Regions from separate parts of the Micromonospora sp. NPDC049274 genome, predicted to be linked through region 1. Evidence: riboswitches for the same ligand, from Rfam matches in the RefSeq annotation. Region 1 holds a riboswitch; each other region holds the start of a gene.
What was found. A riboswitch is a leader RNA that binds a small molecule or an ion and turns the genes downstream of it on or off. The one in region 1 is predicted to bind cobalamin.
Positions count from the first base shown of each region.

Region 2: linked by a shared signal. The riboswitch ahead of cobN (cobaltochelatase subunit CobN) and the one ahead of AB0K10_RS22385 (acyl-CoA thioesterase) in region 1 are both predicted to bind cobalamin.
Region 3: linked by a shared signal. The riboswitch ahead of AB0K10_RS24875 (ribonucleoside-diphosphate reductase subunit alpha) and the one ahead of AB0K10_RS22385 (acyl-CoA thioesterase) in region 1 are both predicted to bind cobalamin.

Region 1 is NZ_JBFAQS010000012.1:96,719-101,377, reverse strand. It holds gene metE (5-methyltetrahydropteroyltriglutamate--homocysteine S-methyltransferase) at 1-1,850, shown strand, start outside; gene AB0K10_RS22400 (ABC transporter substrate-binding protein) at 1,930-2,829, opposite strand; gene AB0K10_RS22395 (LysE family transporter) at 2,906-3,151, opposite strand; gene AB0K10_RS22390 (hypothetical protein) at 3,175-3,303, opposite strand; gene AB0K10_RS22385 (acyl-CoA thioesterase) at 3,307-3,819, opposite strand; cobalamin riboswitch at 3,950-4,165, opposite strand; gene AB0K10_RS22380 (recombinase family protein) at 4,176-4,659, shown strand, end outside.
Region 2 is NZ_JBFAQS010000004.1:19,600-25,783, forward strand. It holds partial or broken gene AB0K10_RS09070 (VWA domain-containing protein) at 1-1,589, opposite strand, end outside; gene cobN (cobaltochelatase subunit CobN) at 1,586-5,254, opposite strand; cobalamin riboswitch at 5,534-5,663, opposite strand.
Region 3 is NZ_JBFAQS010000015.1:48,807-54,990, reverse strand. It holds gene AB0K10_RS24900 (dynamin family protein) at 1-1,311, shown strand, start outside; gene AB0K10_RS24895 (GTP-binding protein) at 1,308-2,768, shown strand; gene AB0K10_RS24890 (histidine phosphatase family protein) at 2,911-3,492, opposite strand; gene AB0K10_RS24885 (CbtA family protein) at 3,489-4,253, opposite strand; gene AB0K10_RS24880 (CbtB domain-containing protein) at 4,244-4,447, opposite strand; cobalamin riboswitch at 4,506-4,580, opposite strand; cobalamin riboswitch at 4,778-4,997, shown strand; gene AB0K10_RS24875 (ribonucleoside-diphosphate reductase subunit alpha) at 5,152-6,184, shown strand, end outside.

The DNA.
Region 1 (4,659 bases):
ACAAGGCGGTACGGGAGTACGCCGAAGCAAAGGCGCTCGGCGTCACCACCAGGCCGGTGCTGGTCGGACCGGCGACCTACCTCCTGCTGTCGAAGGCCACCGAGGACGCGCCGGAGGGCTTCCGACCGTTCGACCGGCTCGATGACCTCGTCGCGGTCTACGCCGACATCCTCGGCACTCTGGCCGACGCCGGGGTCGCCTGGGTCCAGCTCGACGAGCCCGCGTACGCCGCCGACCGAACCTCGGACGAGATCGCCGCGCTACGCGCCGCGTATCGCCGGCTCGGCGGTGTGGAACACCGGCCACTGTTGTTCGTCGCGTCGTACTTCGGTGACCTCGGAGACGCGCTGCCGGCGTTGCTGGGCACACCGGTCGAGGCGGTGGGCATCGACCTCGTTGCCGGGCCGGGCAACCTGAAAAGGCTCGCCGCCGCTGGGCCGCTGCGGAACAAGACGATCGTCGCGGGGCTGGTCGACGGGCGCAACATCTGGCGTACGGACCTGCGCGCCGCCACTGCGGCCGGTGCGGTGCTGACCGGGCTGGCCGATCACGTCGCGGTGTCGACGTCGTGCTCGTTGCTGCACGTGCCGGTGGACCTGGCCGCCGAACCCGACCTCGACGTCGACCTGCGTGCCCGGCTGGCGTTCGCCCGGCAGAAGGTCGACGAGGTCGTCGCTCTCGGTCGCGCCCTGCGCGACGGCGTCGGCGTGCTTCCCTCTCCCCCACCCGCCGCACCGGCAGCCTGGCGAAACGACGCGGTCCGCGCCCGCCTGGACGCGCTGCGGCCCGAACACGTACGCCGGGGACCCTACGAAGAGCGAGCCGCCAAGCAGCAGGCCCGACTGGGCCTCCCGCCGATGCCCACCACCACCATCGGGTCGTTCCCACAGACCTCTGAGCTGCGGCAGGCTCGGGCGGCGCACCGGGCCGGGCGGCTCGACGGCGCCGGTTACGCCGAGCGGATGCGCGCCGAGGTCGCGCACGTCATCGCCGTGCAGGAACGTCTCGGGCTGGACGTGCTGGTGCACGGCGAGCCGGAGCGCAACGACATGGTGCAGTACTTCGGCGAACAGCTCGACGGGTTCGCCGCCACCGTCAACGGCTGGGTGCAGTCGTACGGCTCCCGCTGCGTGCGCCCCCCGATCATCTACGGCGACGTCACCCGGACCGGCCCGATGACCGTCGCCTGGTCCACCTACGCGCAGTCGCTGACGAACCGACCGGTCAAGGGCATGCTCACCGGACCGGTGACGATCCTGGCCTGGTCGTTCGTCCGCACCGACCAACCCCTCGCCGACACCGCCAACCAGGTCGCCCTCGCACTACGCGACGAGGCCCGCGATCTGGAGGCCGCCGGCATCCGCATCATCCAGGTCGACGAACCCGCGCTGCGGGAGACACTGCCGCTGCGCCGGGCCGAACAGCGCGCCTACCTGGACTGGGCTGTCCGGGCGTTCCGGCTCGCCACCAGCGGGGTCGCCGACGCCACCCAGATCCACACCCACCTGTGCTACTCCGAGTTCGGCGAGGTCCTGCCCGCGATCGACGCCCTCGACGCCGACGTCACCAGCATCGAGGCGTCCCGGTCGAAGATGGAGATCCTCGACGATCTGCGCACCACCGGCTACCACCGGGGAGTTGGCCCCGGCGTGTACGACATCCACTCCCCCCGCGTACCGGAACAGGCGGAGGTCACCGACGCGCTACGCCGCGCCGTCGCCGCGGTGCCCGCCGACCGGCTCTGGGTCAACCCCGACTGCGGCCTGAAGACCCGCGGCTACCCGGAGGTCGAACAGGCCCTGACCCGTCTGGTCAGCGGCGCCGCCGAGATCCGCAGCACTCTTACCTGAGCGCGCGGTGGGGCGGCGGCACGCCGCCCCACCGCGGCGTGCGACAACGCGCATCCGATGCCCGTGTCGGCCAGGCGGGTCAACCCGCGTCGACGGAAACCCGCCGAGCGCGGGCATCCGGGCGGTCGGCGAGGATGGCGGCGAGGATCTCCGCGCCGTCGACGACCCTGGGACCGGGGCGGTTGAAGTAGGCGGGTCCGTCGACCACCCACACCTGCCCCTGACGAACCGCGGGCAGGTCGGCCCAACCGGGTTGCCCGGCCGCCACGGACAGCTCGCCGATGGTCCGTTCGGGCGTAAAGCCACACGGCCCGAACACCACCACGTCCGGGGCCAGGTCGGCGACCACCGACCACAGGTGTGGGGTGCTGTGCGCCCCCGGACCGCGAAGCAACGACCGGCCGCCCGCGAAGGCGATCTGCTCGGGCACCCAGTGCCCGCCCGGCATCAGAGGGTCGAGCCACTCGACGAACAGCACCGTCGGCGCGTCGGGCGACGGGCCGGGCAGCGCGGCGAGTCGACGCTCGGCGTCCGCCCGGATCTGCGCCGCCCTGCCCCCGGTGTCGGTCAACGAGGCCACGGCGTCGACCGTGTCCAGGATCCCGTTGATCGTCCTCGCCTCCAGGGACACCACCCTGGTATCGAGATCGATAAGCCGCACCGCGTCGTTGACCCGCGCATAGGAGACCGCGCACACGTCGCACAGGTCCTGGGTCAGAATAAGATCCGGCTTCACGTCCTCCAGCATCGTGACATCGAGCTGGTACAACGACGACCCTCGGTGCGGGTCGCCGGCGATCGCCGCCGAGATCTCCCGACTCGTCAACGCCTCGGGCAGAGACGTCCCCGTCACCACCGGCACACCGGCCAGGTTCCCCGGCGGCCAGTCACACTCGTGCGTGCGGCCGACCAGATGCCCGGTCAGGCCGAGCATGGCCACGATGTCCGTGGCCGCCGGCAGCAGGGAGACGATGCGCACGCCCGCCTGCCTACCAGGCATGACCACGCCACGTCCACTTCGCGAGCCGGACCACGGCGACGGTCACCGGGCCTCGCTACGACCCGAGCGCGAGGCGTACCCCGAGCGCGACGAACGCCGCCGCGCAGATCCTGTTGAGGCGCAGCGAGAAGCGACCGTCAGTCATGCGAGCGCCGAGTCGCCCGGCACCATCGCCCAGAGCGATGTCGACGGCGAGTTGCACCACGACGAAGACCGCACCGAGAAGCACCAGTTGGGCGGTGGCATTGCCCCGTGCCGGGTCGACGAACTGAGGCAGGAACGCCACGCTGAACAGGATCATCTTGGGATTGAGGAGATTGGTCACTAGTCCACGCAGGAAGGCCCGCGCCGAGCCGCCACCCTGCTCCGGCTCATGTCCGGGCCGGGCGTGACCATGAGGACGACGATCGCGGCGAGGTAGCCGGCCAGCGTCGCAACGGAGAGTCCGGGCACGATTCAGCCCTCCTCGGCGCCGTCGAGCAGCGCCCGCCGCAGGGCCAGCCGATGCTCGCGGCGGATCTCGGCCTCCCGGTAGCGACGCCGGTCCCCGTCGGTCTCCGGCAGCAGCGGCGGAACCGTACGCGGCTGTCCGTCGTCGTCGATGGCGACCATGACCAGGTGGGCGGTGGCCACGTCAGTAGGCGGCACCGCCCGGTCCCACCGGTCGGCGGTCACCTTGACGGCCACCTCCATCGAGCTGCGGCCGGCCCAGGTGATCCGGGCGTCGACGTGCACGACGTCGCCGACCCGCACTGCGCGCAGGAACGCCGTCTCGTCGATCGCGGCGGTGACCGCCGGCCCGTCGGAGTGCCGGGCGGCGACCACTCCGGCAACCGAGTCGATGAGGTTGAGGATGCGGCCACCGTGGACCGTACCCATCAGGTTGGTGTGGTGCTGGTCCATGATCTGCGACAGGGTCAGGTGCGACGCCGACGGCGCTCGGCCGGCGATCGTGGCGGTGTCGTGCACAGCGGTAGTCCGTCCCTCGGGAAACCACACCACCGGAACACGGACACACACTGACGAGGACACACCGGCGCAGATCGCACACGGCACGTCACCCGCTCAGCCCACCCGCGAGGCCGACGGCAGCGCACACGGTCGTGTGCGCAGCACTGGCAGGTCTTCGGACTCGCGGGCCCGACCGGCTGCGCCGGTCCCCTACTGGCCGTCGCTTCCCAGGCCACTGGCCCAGTGCTCATGACGGCGGTCGTTCCCACTCACCGCTGCGGGGCAGCCCCGGATTCCCACCGGGTTCCCTCTTACGACGCCCAACCACCTCGTGACCGGGCGAACCAGCGCCGCCCGAAGCATAGCCCGTGTAGATGACTTGCTCAGATGCCGGGATCCCCGGCCATCAACGGATGGAACCACTCGACGATCAACCTGGGAGGGTAGGAGGGCTAAGCCCATCCGCACGAGCCGGACACCCTGTCCGCCTGCCGCAGGCTTACACGAACAACACTCATACCTCCCCGCAAGCATCTCCCGATCGTGGAGGTCCTATGGCGACGAGGACAATGACAGAACGGGGACGGAGCACTCTTTCGTCCTGGGCCGCCGGGCAGCGGAAGCTACGGCCACAACGGTTCACTCCGGCTGCGGATGGGCTGCGCTTCGCGTTCTATGGACGGATGTCCACCGTCGGCTTTCAGGATCGGGCGTCGTCGTGCCGGTGGCAGCGCAACTACGCCGAAGACCTGGTCGCCGGTCATGGCCGGATCGTGCTGGAGTTCTTCGACGAGGGCGTCTCCCGCCGCGTGCCCTGGCCGGACCGGCCGCAGGCGTCACGGCTGCTCGACGCCATGA
Region 2 (6,184 bases), on a different contig from region 1:
CAGCCGGGCCCGCAACCCACCCCGGGGTACGGCCGCCGGCTGGGACGCCCCGCCGCGGGTCGGGTCGTCAGCGGCCGCCGATTCCCGGCCTCCGCGCCGGCGCGAGTTCTGACCGTCGTCACCCCGGTCACCCGCCTGGGGCCGCGACCAGCCATCGTCGTCGCCCGGCTGGCGCTGCGGCCACCCGTCGTCGCCTCGGTCGCCCGACTGGCGCTGCGGCCACCCGTCGGGGCCGTCGGTGCGTCCGTCCGGGCCACTGCCGTCGCGTGCCGCCGAGTGCCCGGCCGACCCGGGTGCACCCTGCTCGGCCCCGTCGCCGCTGCCGTCGCCCTGGGGGCCGCCACCACTCGGGCCGCCACCGTTCGGGCCGCCACCGTTCGGGCCGCCACCGTTCGGGCCGCCATCGCCGGCCGGGCCACCGTTCGGGCCGCCACCGCCGGCCGGGCCACCGCCCTGGGGACCCCCGTCGTCCGGGCCACGGTCCTGGGGGCCGTCGTCGTCCGGGTCGTCGGGGTGCGCGTCCTGGGCGCGCTGCAACGCCTCGTCGAGGCGCTTTTCGTCCAGGCCCGGGGTGTCGAACGGGTCGCGGCGTCGGCGGTGCGGCAGGGCGAGGCGGGCGGCGACCCGGACGTCGTCGATGGTGACCCGGTCCCGGCCGTGCCAGGCGGCGTGGGCGAGAGCGGTCCGGGCGGTGACGATGTCGGCGCGCATGCCGTCCACGTCGAACGCCGCGCACACCTCGGCGATCTGGCGCAGGGCGGCGTCGGGCAGGCGTACTCCGGGAAGCCGGTCGCGGGCGGCGGCCACCTGCGCGGCGATCTCCGCGTCGGCGTCGGCCCAGCGGGCGGCGAAACCGACCGGGTCCGCGTCGGCGGCGAGCCGGCGGCGCACCACCTCGACCCGGACGGCCGGGTCCCGGCTGGCGCCTACCTCGACGGTGAGCCCGAACCGGTCGAGCAACTGCGGGCGCAGCTCCCCCTCCTCCGGGTTCATGGTGCCGACCAGCAGGAACCGAGCGGCGTGGCTGACCGAGACGCCCTCGCGCTCGACGTGGCTGCGGCCCATCGCCGCCGCGTCGAGCAGCAGGTCGACGAGGTGGTCGTGCAGCAGGTTGACCTCGTCGACGTAGAGCACCCCCCGGTGGGCGGCGGCGAGCAGACCCGGCTCGAACGCGCGTACGCCCTCGCCGAGGGCCTTCTCCAGGTCGAGCGAGCCGACGACCCGGTCCTCGGCGGCGCCGACCGGCAACTCCACCAGCCGGGCGGGACGCGTCTCGGCGGCGGCGTCGGCCGGATGAGGGCCGTCCGGGCAGCCCGGGTCCGGCTCGACCGGGTCGCAGCCGAAGCGGCAACCGGCGACCCGGCGCACCGGGGGCAGCAGCGCGGCGAGCGCTCGCACGGCCGTGGACTTGGCGGTCCCCTTCTCGCCCCGCACGAGGACTCCGCCGATCGCCGGGGACACCGCGTTGAGCAGCAGCGCCAACCGCATGTCGGCCATGCCGAGCACCGCGCTGAACGGATAGATCGTCACTGTGCTTCCTTCGTTCGCGACTGCGGGGCTCGCAAAACCGGCTCACTCCTCGCGCTCATGCCCGGTCCTCCAGGTCGCCCTCGCTGGCCAGGTACGTGTCGCGCAGCCGGTCCAGGGTGGCCGGCTCCGGTTTGGCCCACAGCCCCCGGTCGGCGGCCTCCAACAACCGCTCGGTGATGCCCCGCAACGCCCACGGGTTGGACTGCTCCAGGAACTCCCGGGTCGTGTCGTCGAACAGGTACGCGGCGGCCAGGTGCTCGTACATCCAGTCGTCGACCACGCCGGCGGTGGCGTCGTAGCCGAACAGGTAGTCCACGGTGGCGGCCAGCTCGAAAGCGCCCTTGTAGCCGTGCCGGCGCATCGCGGCGATCCACTTCGGGTTTACCACCCGGGCCCGGAACACCCGCCGGGTCTCCTCACCCAGGGTGCGGGTACGCACGTCGTGCGGCATGGCCGAGTCACCCACGTACGCCTGCGGTGACGTGCCCGTGAGGTGGCGGACCATCGCCACCATCCCACCGTGGTACTGGAAGTAGTCGTCGGAGTCGACGATGTCGTGCTCGCGGGTGTCCTGGTTCTTCACGGCCACCGCGATGCGGGCGAAGGAGCGTTCCATGTCGGCGCGTGCCTCCCGCCCGTCCAGGCCCCGGCCGTACGCGTAACCGCCCCATACCGCGTACACCTCGGCCAGGTCGGCGTCGCTGCGCCACGTCCGGGCGTCGATCAGCGGCAGCAGGCCCGCGCCGTACGCCCCGGGCTTCGAGCCGAAGATCCGGGCGGTCGCGCGCCGCTCGTCCCCGTGCTCGGCGAGGTCGGCGGCGACGTGCGCCCGCAGGTAGTTGTCCTCGTCCGGCTCGTCCAGCGCGGCGACGCGGCGGACGGCGTCGTCGAGCAGCGCCACGACGTGCGGGAACGCGTCACGGAAGAAGCCGGAGATGCGCACTGTCACGTCGACGCGCGGGCGGCCCAACTCGACGGTCGGCACCACCTCGACGCCTGTGACCCGCCGGGACCGTTCGTCCCAGACCGGGCGGCAGCCCAACAGCGCGAGCACCTCGGCGATGTCGTCGCCCTGGGTCCGCATCGCGCTGGTGCCCCACACGGTCAACCCCACCGAGCGGGGGTACGTGCCGGTGTCGGCGAGGTGCCGGGCCAGCAGCGAGTCCGCGAGGGCCACACCGACGTCCCACGCGTTGCGGCTGGGGATGGCCTTCGGGTCGACGGAGTAGAAGTTGCGGCCGGTGGGCAGCACGTTTACCAGGCCCCGGGTGGGTGAGCCGGACGGGCCGGGCGGCACGAACCGGCCGTCGAGCGCGCCGAGGGTGTTGGTCAGCTCGTCGGTGGTGCGCGCCAGCCGGGGCACCAGTTCGGTGGCCGCGAAGCGCAGCACGGCGGCGGCGTCCGGGATCGACTGCCCGGTCACCTCCACGACCACCGCGTCGACGGCCTCGGCGTCCCAGTCCAGGGTCTCCATTCCGGTGACCAGCCGTCGCGCGAGGGCCTCGATCAGGTCGACCGCGTCGGCGGCGGTGCCGGCCGGCCCGTCCACCGCGTCGGTAAGCGCGACCGGCAGGGCGATCCGCTGCCCCGGCGACGCGAGCAGCTCCTGCTCGTCGAGGCCGTACGCGGCGGCGAGGGCCTGCCGCAGGCCGGGCAGGGCGTGCTTGCCGCCCCAGATCTGCGGGGCACGCAGCACGGCGAGCACCAGGTTGACCCGGGGCTCGCCGGTCGGCGCGTCGGCGAGGATGTGCAGCCCGTCGCGGATCTGCACGTCCTTGACCTCGCACAGGTACCCGTCGAGGTGCAGCACGAAGTCGTCGAAGTCGTCGGCGTCGGGCATCGCCTCGGCGTGCAGGTCGTGATGCAGCTCGGCGGCGCGGACGAGGTCCCAGATCTGCGCCCGCACGGTGGGCACCTTGGCCGGGTCGAGCGCCTGCACTGTCGCGTACTCGTCGAGCAGTTGCTCCAGTTTGGCCAGGTCGCCGTAGGTCTCGGCGCGGGCCATCGGCGGCACCAGGTGGTCGATGACCACGGCGTGCGCGCGGCGCTTGGCCTGGGTGCCCTCGCCGGGGTCGTTGACGATGAACGGGTAGACGAGCGGCAGGTCGGCGAGGACCGCGTCGGGCGCGCAGTCGGCGGCCAGGCCGAGGCCCTTGCCCGGCAGCCACTCCAGGGTGCCGTGCTTGCCCAGGTGCACCACGGCGTCCGCGCCGAACCCACCGTCCGCGACCGGCGCGGCCAGCCAGCGGTACGCGGCCAGGTAGTGGTGGCTCGGCGGCAGGTCCGGGTCGTGGTAGATGGCGATCGGGTTCTCCCCGAAGCCGCGGGGTGGCTGGATCAACAGCACCACGTTGCCGAAGCGCAGCCCGGCCAGCACGATGTCGCCGCCCTCGGTGTACAGCTCGCCGGGCGGCTCACCCCAGTGCTCCCGCATCCGCTCGCGCAGCTCGGCCGGGACCTGGTCGAACCACCGCCGGTAGGTCTGCCCCGGTATCCGGGCCTCGGCGGCGGCCAGCTGCTCCGGAGTGAGCCACTCCACGTCGTGACCGCCGGCGGCGATCAGCGCGTGGATCAGCGCGTCGCCGTCCTCGGGTGGCGGCGCGTCACCCAGGTCGTAACCCGCCTCGGCGAGCGCGGCGAACAGCCGGACCGCCGAGACCGGGGTGTCCAGCCCGACGGCGTTGCCCACCCGGGAGTGCTTGGTGGGGTACGAGCTGAGGACGACGGCGACCCGCTTGTCGGCGTTGGGCACGTACCGCAGCCGGGCGTGGCGCACCGCGATGCCGGCCACCCGGGCGGCCCGCTCGGCGTCGGCGGCGTACACCGAGAGACCGTCGGCGTCGATCCGCTTGAACGAGAACGGCACGGTGACGATCCGGCCGTCGAACTCGGGAATCGCCACCTGCATGGCCGCGTCCAACGGGGACAGCCCGGCGTCGCTGCCGGCCCACTGTTCACGGGTGCTGGTGAGGCAGAGCGCCTGGATGACGGGCACGTCCAGGGCGGCGAGCGCGCCGACGTCCCAGGCGTCCTCGTCGCCGCCCCCGGAGGCGTCCGCGGCGACCGCACCGCCGGCCGCGAGCACGGTGACCAGCAGCGCGTCACAGCGGGCGAACAGCCCCAGCGGGCCGGCGCCGGTGGTCAGGCCGCGCAGCGAGCCACAGAAGATCGGCAGCGGGTTGCCCCCGGCCTCCCGCACGGCGTCGGCCAGCACGTCGACGAACGCGGTGTTGCCGGCGAGGGCGTGCGCCCGGTAGAAGACGATCCCCACGGTGGGCCGGTCCGGGTCGGCCGGGTGCTCGCCGTGCACCCCGTACGCCGGGGTGGGCGCGGGCGGAGCGAACCCCTCCCCCGTGAGCAGCACCGTGTCGCCGAGGAACCGGGCCAGGTGCCCGAGGTTGTCCGGCCCGCCCTCCACCAGGTACGCCAGCGCCTGGGTGACCACCCCGGACGGCACCGTGGAGACGGCCATCAGCTCCGCGTCGGGCACCGCCTCGCCGCCGAGCACGACAGTCGGCACGCCGGTGGCGAGCACCGCGGCGAGGCCGTCCGGCCACGCCTGCCGACCCCCGAGCAGGCGTACGACGGCCAGGTCGACCCCGTCGAGCAGGGCGGGCACCTCGTCGGCGGCGACCCGTGCGGGGTTGGCGAGCCGGTAGTCGGCGTCACTGGCGCGGGCGGCCAGCAGGTCGGTGTCGGCGGTGGAGAGCAGCAGAACGCGCACGGCAGGCTCCGGACGGTAACGCCGGCACGCTCGCGGGAGCGGCCTGGCGACGGATGGGCGCAGGGTTCAGCGGAGGCCGCGATCGGGCCCGCTCACCGGCGTACGGCCGGGGACGACGGGCGGCGCGGTCCGGAACTCAGCAGTGAACGGAGTCGATGCCGATCGCGGCGACGACACGGCCGCGGTGCGGGGAACGGCACGCGCCGTCGATGATGGAGACGCCAAGCGTCATCGGGTCCTCCTCGGGTGTCCACGCCCTGGGGTACGTCCCGACGGCCGAAGTATCCTGGCTTCCGGATCGACGCTCTCCCCCGGCCTTCCAACCGCAGACACACGGCCGTGACTCGCGAGGGGGGATCGCTCCCCGGTGACAGTGGCGGGACCGCGTCGGATTCGCACCGACTTCCTTCACTGCCGTCAGGCCGCGAATGCTGCCACACGGCAGCGCCGCCGGTCAACGCAGGTCGCGGCACCGCCGGCCGCGCTCACCTGCTCCGGAGCGGCGGCGCGACGAGTCTCACGTCACGAGTCTCACGCCGTCCCACGTCGTCCCACGTCGCCCCACGTCGTCTCACGCCGTCCCACGTCGTCCCACGCCGTCTCACGCCGTCCCACGTCATGAGCGCACGTCTGCGGCAGGCGCACACGCCGCCACTCGCCGACCCTGCGGATGCCGACGTCGCGAGGCCGCCGGTCGCAGGGCCGGCCAGCCGGTCGCAGGGCCAGCCGGTCGCAGGGCGCTCCCGCCAGCGGGAGGGTGAGGGTACGTGGGCCCTTTGGAGCTGATGTCGTGGGCGACATCGCTCTGACTCTCGCTCCCTGACCGCCGTTCGGTGCCGCGAGCCCCGATCGCCCTGCCTCCCGCTTCCCGGCTCCCGCCCACTGCCGCGAGCCCACCCGCTTCGTGACCCGTCCACCGCGCCAGCCCCG
Region 3 (6,184 bases), on a different contig from region 1:
GTCTCCGACTCGACAAGGGAACTCTCGGTCGCCGAACTGGACATGCTGCTGCACGTCACGCGCTCGCAGCCGAACGTGGTGGTGGTGCAGAGCAAGACCGACCTCGTTGCGGACTGGCGTGTGGTGGCCGAGCGCAACCGGCAGCACCTCGCGGACGCCGGCGTCGCGGCGCCGCTGATCCCGGTGTCGGCGACCCTGCGGTTGCGCGCGGCGGCGACCGACGATCGCGGCCTCAACGCCGAGTCCGGGTTTCCGGCGCTGATCGCCCGCCTGCAGCGGGACCTGACCGGCAAGGCCGACCACCTGGCGCGGACGTCGGTGCAGGCGGTGGCCCGTACGGTGGTGGAGCAACTGGCCGCGCCGCTGCGCGCCGAGCTGGCGACGCAGGAGGCCGAGGAGCAGTCCGGGCCGATCTCCCGGCTGCACGCGGCGCAGCGGGAGGTCGACGAGCTGCGCCGCTGCTCCACCCGTTGGCAGAACACGCTCGCCGACGAGATGGCCGACCTGCTCTCTGACATCGAGTACGACCTGCGCGACAGGACTCGCCAGATCCTGCGTGCCGTCGACGAGGCGTTCGACACGGCCGATCCCCTCACCGCCTGGGACACCTTCGCCGACTGGCTGGAGCGCAGCCTCGTCGAGGCCGCGGAGGCCAACCACGAGTGGCTGGTCCAGCGCTGCGACTGGATCGCGCGCCGGGTGGCCGCCACCTTCGACAGGTACGGACACGACGTGCTGCCGCCCTGGTCGATGACGATGCCTGAGGATCTCGGCGACCGGCTGCCGGATCTGGAACGGCCGCGGATCGACAGGTTCACCACGGGTCAGAAGCTGTTCACCGGCATGAAGGGCTCGTACGGCGGCATGCTGATGTTCGGCCTCGCGACGACCCTGGCCGGAATGCCGATGATCAACCCGGTCTCGGTCGGCATCGGCGCGCTCTTCGGCGGCAAGAGCATCCGCGACGAGGGCAAGCAGTTGCTGCGCCGCCGGCAGGCGACAGTCAAGACGGCCATCCAGCGGCATGTGGACGAGTTCTTCGTCCGGATGGTCCGGGACTGCCGCGACGCCGCCCGGCAGGTGCAGCGGATGCTGCGCGACCACTTCACGGGGCTGACCGAGGAGTTGCAGGAGGCCATCGTGCAGTCGTTTCGCAGCGCGAAGCAGGAGGCGGACACCGATGTCGCCCTGCGCGAGCAGCGGCAGCGGGAGATCCGGCTGAAGATGACCCGCCTGGCCGCGCTCTACGAGCAGTCCCAGCGGTTGACCGCCACCCGCGCCACCCCGGTACTGCTGGAGCCGGGGGCATGACGGTCGGGGTGCGACTGGACGAGGCGGCGTGGGGGCTGCTGCACCGGGCCATGGACCTCTACCAGCACGACGCGCGGGCGGTTGGGCGGTTGCGGCACCAGGTGGCGCGGCTGGAGCAGCCGCTGCGGATCGCGGTTGCCGGCCCGTGGCGTGCCGGCAAGTCGACGGTGCTGAACGCGTTGATGGGGGAGGAGGTCGCGCCGGTCGAGGGCGCGGAGGGCGTCTTCACCTGGTACGAGGACGGCCCTTCGCCGCACGCCACCGCCTACCCGGTCGGCCAGCCGCCGCAGGAGCTGACGGTGGTCAAGTCGGCGACCGGGATGCGGGTGGATCTGGGCTGGCGGATCGGGGAGGTGCGCGACATCGTGGTGCGGTGGCCGACGCGGGCGCTGCGGCAGGTGACGCTCATCGACACCCCGGCGCTCGCCGCGATCGACGAGCAGGGCCACGCGCCGGTGCTGGATCGCGTCCTGCGGGACTCCGACGCGGTGCTGTTTCTGACCCGCGACGGCCGCGACAGTGACCTGCGGGTGTTGGAGTCCGCGCGGGACAGTGTCGTCGGGCAGACCGCCCCGGTGAACGTGATCATGGTGTTGTCCCGCGCGGACGAGGTGGGCGGCGGCCGGATCGACGGGCTGCTCACCGCCCGCCAGCTGGCCCGCCGGCACCACCGCGACCCCCGGGTGGGCGCGCTGGCCGTGAACGTGGTGGCGTGCAGCGGGGCGATCGGTCTCGCGGGCCGGATGCTGAGCGAATCCGACTTCGCCGCGCTCGCGACGCTGGCCGGGGCGTCCCGCGTCGAGTTGGAGGCCCACCTGCTCTCCGCCGACCGCTTCGTCCGTGGCGAGCTTCCGGTGCACCTGGATTCGGAGGTGCGCGCCGGTCTGCTGGACCGGTTCGGACTCTTCGGGATCCGGCTCGCGACGACCCTGGTCCGCAGCGGGTTCGATACCCGGGTGACCCTGTCGGCCGAGCTGATCCGACGCAGTGGGCTCACCGAGCTGCGGGAGTCGATGACCCGATGTTTCGTCGATCGTCGCGACACGCTCAAGGCACGCTCGGCGCTGGCGGCCGTGGAGGCCCTGGTGCGGGCCGAGCCGGTGCGCGGCGCCGACGAGTTGGTCGGCGCGATCGAGCAGATCCTGGCGGGCGCACACGAGTTCCGGGAGCTGCGCCTGCTGGTGGCGCTGCGCAACGCCCGCCTCGGTTTCGACGCCGAGTTGGCCGCCGAGGCGCAGCGCCTCGTCGGTGGTGACGGGGTGGGTCTGGCCGCACGGCTCGGCGTCGAGCACGAGGCGACCGTGCAGCGGCTCTGGGAGGTCGCCGCCGACGCGCAGTGGCGGTGGCGGGACCGGGCCGAGGATCCGCTGCTCCCGCTGGCTCAGCGCCGGGGCGCGGAGGTGGTCGTCCGCAGTTGTGAGGGGATGCTGGCCGAGTTGGCCGCGGGCGGTCGCTGAGCGCCGTACGCCCATGGTGCCCACGCGGGACGCAGTGGTCACCGTGTTTCCCTGCGATCAATCCGGATTCGGCAGCCGGGCGCGACCAGTGCGACGCTGTCCGGTGCCACGTCGGCAACGCCGGTATCCGAACCGTTCACCGTCACCGGCGCGAGGTGAGCCGGAGCTGCCACCGTCGGCCGTGGTCGGTGAGCCGGACGATCGCCAACGGCTCGACGTCCAGCTGCCGGTACGTCGCCAGCGGCAGCCCCAGGGCGTGCACGACCGCCACCCTGATCACGAGCGGGTGGGTGACGGCCGTGATCCGTCGGCCGACGCCGCGCTGTTCGTCGAGCCACCGGCCGACGCGCTCGCGCAGGTCGGCCACGGATTCGCCCCCGTGCGGCGCGGCGTCCGGGGTGGACATCCACTCGTGCAGGGCGTCGGGTTGCGCGGCGGCGACCTCTTCCAGTGACCGGCCGGTCCAGTCGCCGAAGTCGCAGTCGACAAGCGCCGTCTCGACGGCGGGCGCGAGGCCGAGGGCGTACGCGGTCTGGACGGCCGCCGCCGCGGGGCTGGACAGGCAGGCGTCGGTGTCGCTCGACGGCGCCCACCGGCCCAGCCCGGACAGGGCGAGGGCGGCGCGCCGGCCGCCCTCGTCCAGTCCGTCGTCCCCGCCGAAGCGGGCTCGCCGCAGGGCGGCGGTGTGACCGTGGGCGACCAGCCGCAGGCTGGTGGCGCTCACCCGGCCGGCTGTGCGTCGGCGACCGCGCGCTGCCGGTGCATCAGGGCTGCGAAGAGCAGGCCGATCCCGGTCCACAGCACCACCTGGGTGCCGAGGGAGGCGAGCCGGAAGCTCCACAGCAGCGTGGCGGGGAAGTCACCCGGGACCTCCTGGAACGACGGCAGCACCACGTAGGCCACGCCGGTGACCAGCAGGAAACCGCCGACCGCCGCGCTGGCGCGCAGCCACACCGGCGCCTGTGCGCCGACCGACCGGTAGCCCAGCGAACCGGACCAGACCGCCACCAGCCCGAGGACCACCAGCAGCAGGTAGGTGACCGTGCGCTGGTTGATGGTGGCCGGGTCGCCGACGGCCGGGGGGTTCGGCGGGTACTTGAGGAACGGAACGATCACCGCGCCGAGCAGCGCGCCGCCGGCCAGGAGCAGCCCGGACCGTCCGTCGTCAGGGGTCCGTCGCCGCCGGGTCAGCAGGACGTACGCCGCGGCCAGCAGGCCACCCATCGCGACGCCGAACAGTGCGGTGGCCAGGAACAGCCCGCCGCGCTGGCCGTTCCTGCTGACCAGGGCATCCTCGTCGTGCTGGTGCCCACCGGTGGCGGGTTCGGCGTGTGTCGCCGCCTCCTCGATGGCGATGGCCGCCTCGATGTGGGGTTCGCCGACGACGTAGGCGAACGTTCCGGCGAGCAGGCCGGCCACCAGGCCGGCGAGCAGCCCGCGCAGGAGAACCGTGACGAAGGTGGGTGCGGTGCCGGTCAGTGGCACGGGACACCGAGCAGGTGCCTGCCGTCGTGCATCAGCTCGTGCAGGAACATCCCGCTGCGCGAGACCGCGCCCTGGTCGAAGGCGACGAGATAGGCCAGCAGGGTGAGCACGGCGACGGTGGCCAGGACCGTCCACAGGAGACGGGTCGGGACAGCGGGGTGCACCAGCGGCTGGCTGGACGTGGAACTGGACATGTGTGCACGAACCTCCTCGGGGATGACGCGTCCCCATCGCAAGGCTGCGGACGACCGAGCGTCCTGGCTCGCGGCCCCCTGGGTCGGGGACCGCTCACAGTGGCGCGACCGCGCCGGATTCTCACCGGCTTCCCTCGCGTCGCCGCAGATGTGGGTCGACCGTATCGGTGCCGGTTCTCCTCGGTCAAGCCGGCGGCGAAGTCCGATCGCGACGCCGCGCCACGGCCGCTCGCCCGCGGGCGTCGACCGGATCGACGAGGGCCGTCGCCGGCGGCCGCGACACGCCCGGACCCGACATGTGGGGTGTGACAAACCCTCCCGCCCCTATATATGGTGTCGATCGCAGCTGGTTCGGCCACTCATCCCAGGGTGGCCGAGGCAAGAGGGAACCCGGTGGAATTCCGGGACTGCCCCGCAGCGGTGAGTGGGAACGACAGCCGTCATCAGCACTGGGCCGCCATCTGGCCTGGGAAGCGACGGCCAGTAGGAGACCGGGCGACCCCGGTCGTGCCCGCGAGTCCGAAGACCTGCCAGCGCGCCGCGTACCCGCATCCGGGTGGGCGGCGGTCCGAGGCCGCGTGGGACGGCCGACGCCTTTCGGATCCACGCCGCCGTCGGCGTGGCGTCCGCCGGTGTCGGTCGCCTCGTGCCGAGGGCCATCAGGTCCTCAAACTCGCGAGGAGTGAGTGGTGACAGTTACCGAGGTGACCCCGGCCGACGGCGACACGGCCCTCCGGCGTACACCGACGCGGGTGCAGACCCGCGACGGCGCCAGGGAGCCGGTGGACGTGCGCAAGCTCGTCGCCACGGTCGAGCGCTGGGCCGACGACCTGCCCGACGTCGACCCGCTGCGGGTGGCGACCCGCACGATCAGTGGCCTGTACGACGGCGCGACGACGGCCGAGCTGGACCGGCTGACCATCCAGACCGCTGCCGAGATGATCGGTACGGAGCCGCAGTACTCGCGCCTCGCCGCCCGGCTGCTGGCCAGCCACGTCGAGCGAGAGGTACGCCGGCAGGGCGTCACCTCGTTCAGCGCGGCGATCCGGGCCGGCCACGCCGAGGGCCTGATCGGAGACGAGACCGCCGCGTTCGTCGCCGCGCACGCCGGCACGTTCGACGACGCTGTCGACGCCGACGGTGACCGTCGCTTCGAGTACTTCGGCCTGCGCACGGTCTACGACCGGTACCTGCTGCGCCATCCCACCACCCGGCTGGTGCTGGAGACCCCGCAGTACTGGCTGCTGCGGGTGGCCTGCGGCCTGTCCCGTACGCCGGACGAGGCCGTGGACTTCTACCGACTCATGTCCAGCCTGGCCTACCTGCCCAGCTCACCGACGCTGTTCAACTCCGGCACCCGGCACACGCAGATGTCCTCGTGCTACCTCGTCGACTCGCCGCGCGACGAGCTGGACTCGATCTACGCGCGCTACGCCCAGGTCGCCAACCTGTCCAAGTTCGCCGGTGGCATCGGCATCGCGTACTCCCGGGTCCGGTCCCGGGGTGCGCTGATCCGCGGCACCAACGGCCAGTCCAACGGGATCGTGCCGTGGCTGCGCACCCTTGACGCGAGCGTCGCGGCGGTCAACCAGGGCGGTCGACGCAAGGGCGCGGCCTGCGTCTACCTGGAGCCGTGGCACCCGGACATCGAGGAGTTCCTCCAGCTGCGGGACAACACCGGCGAGGACGCCAGGCGTACCCACAACCTGAACCTGGCCAACTGGATCCCGGACGAGT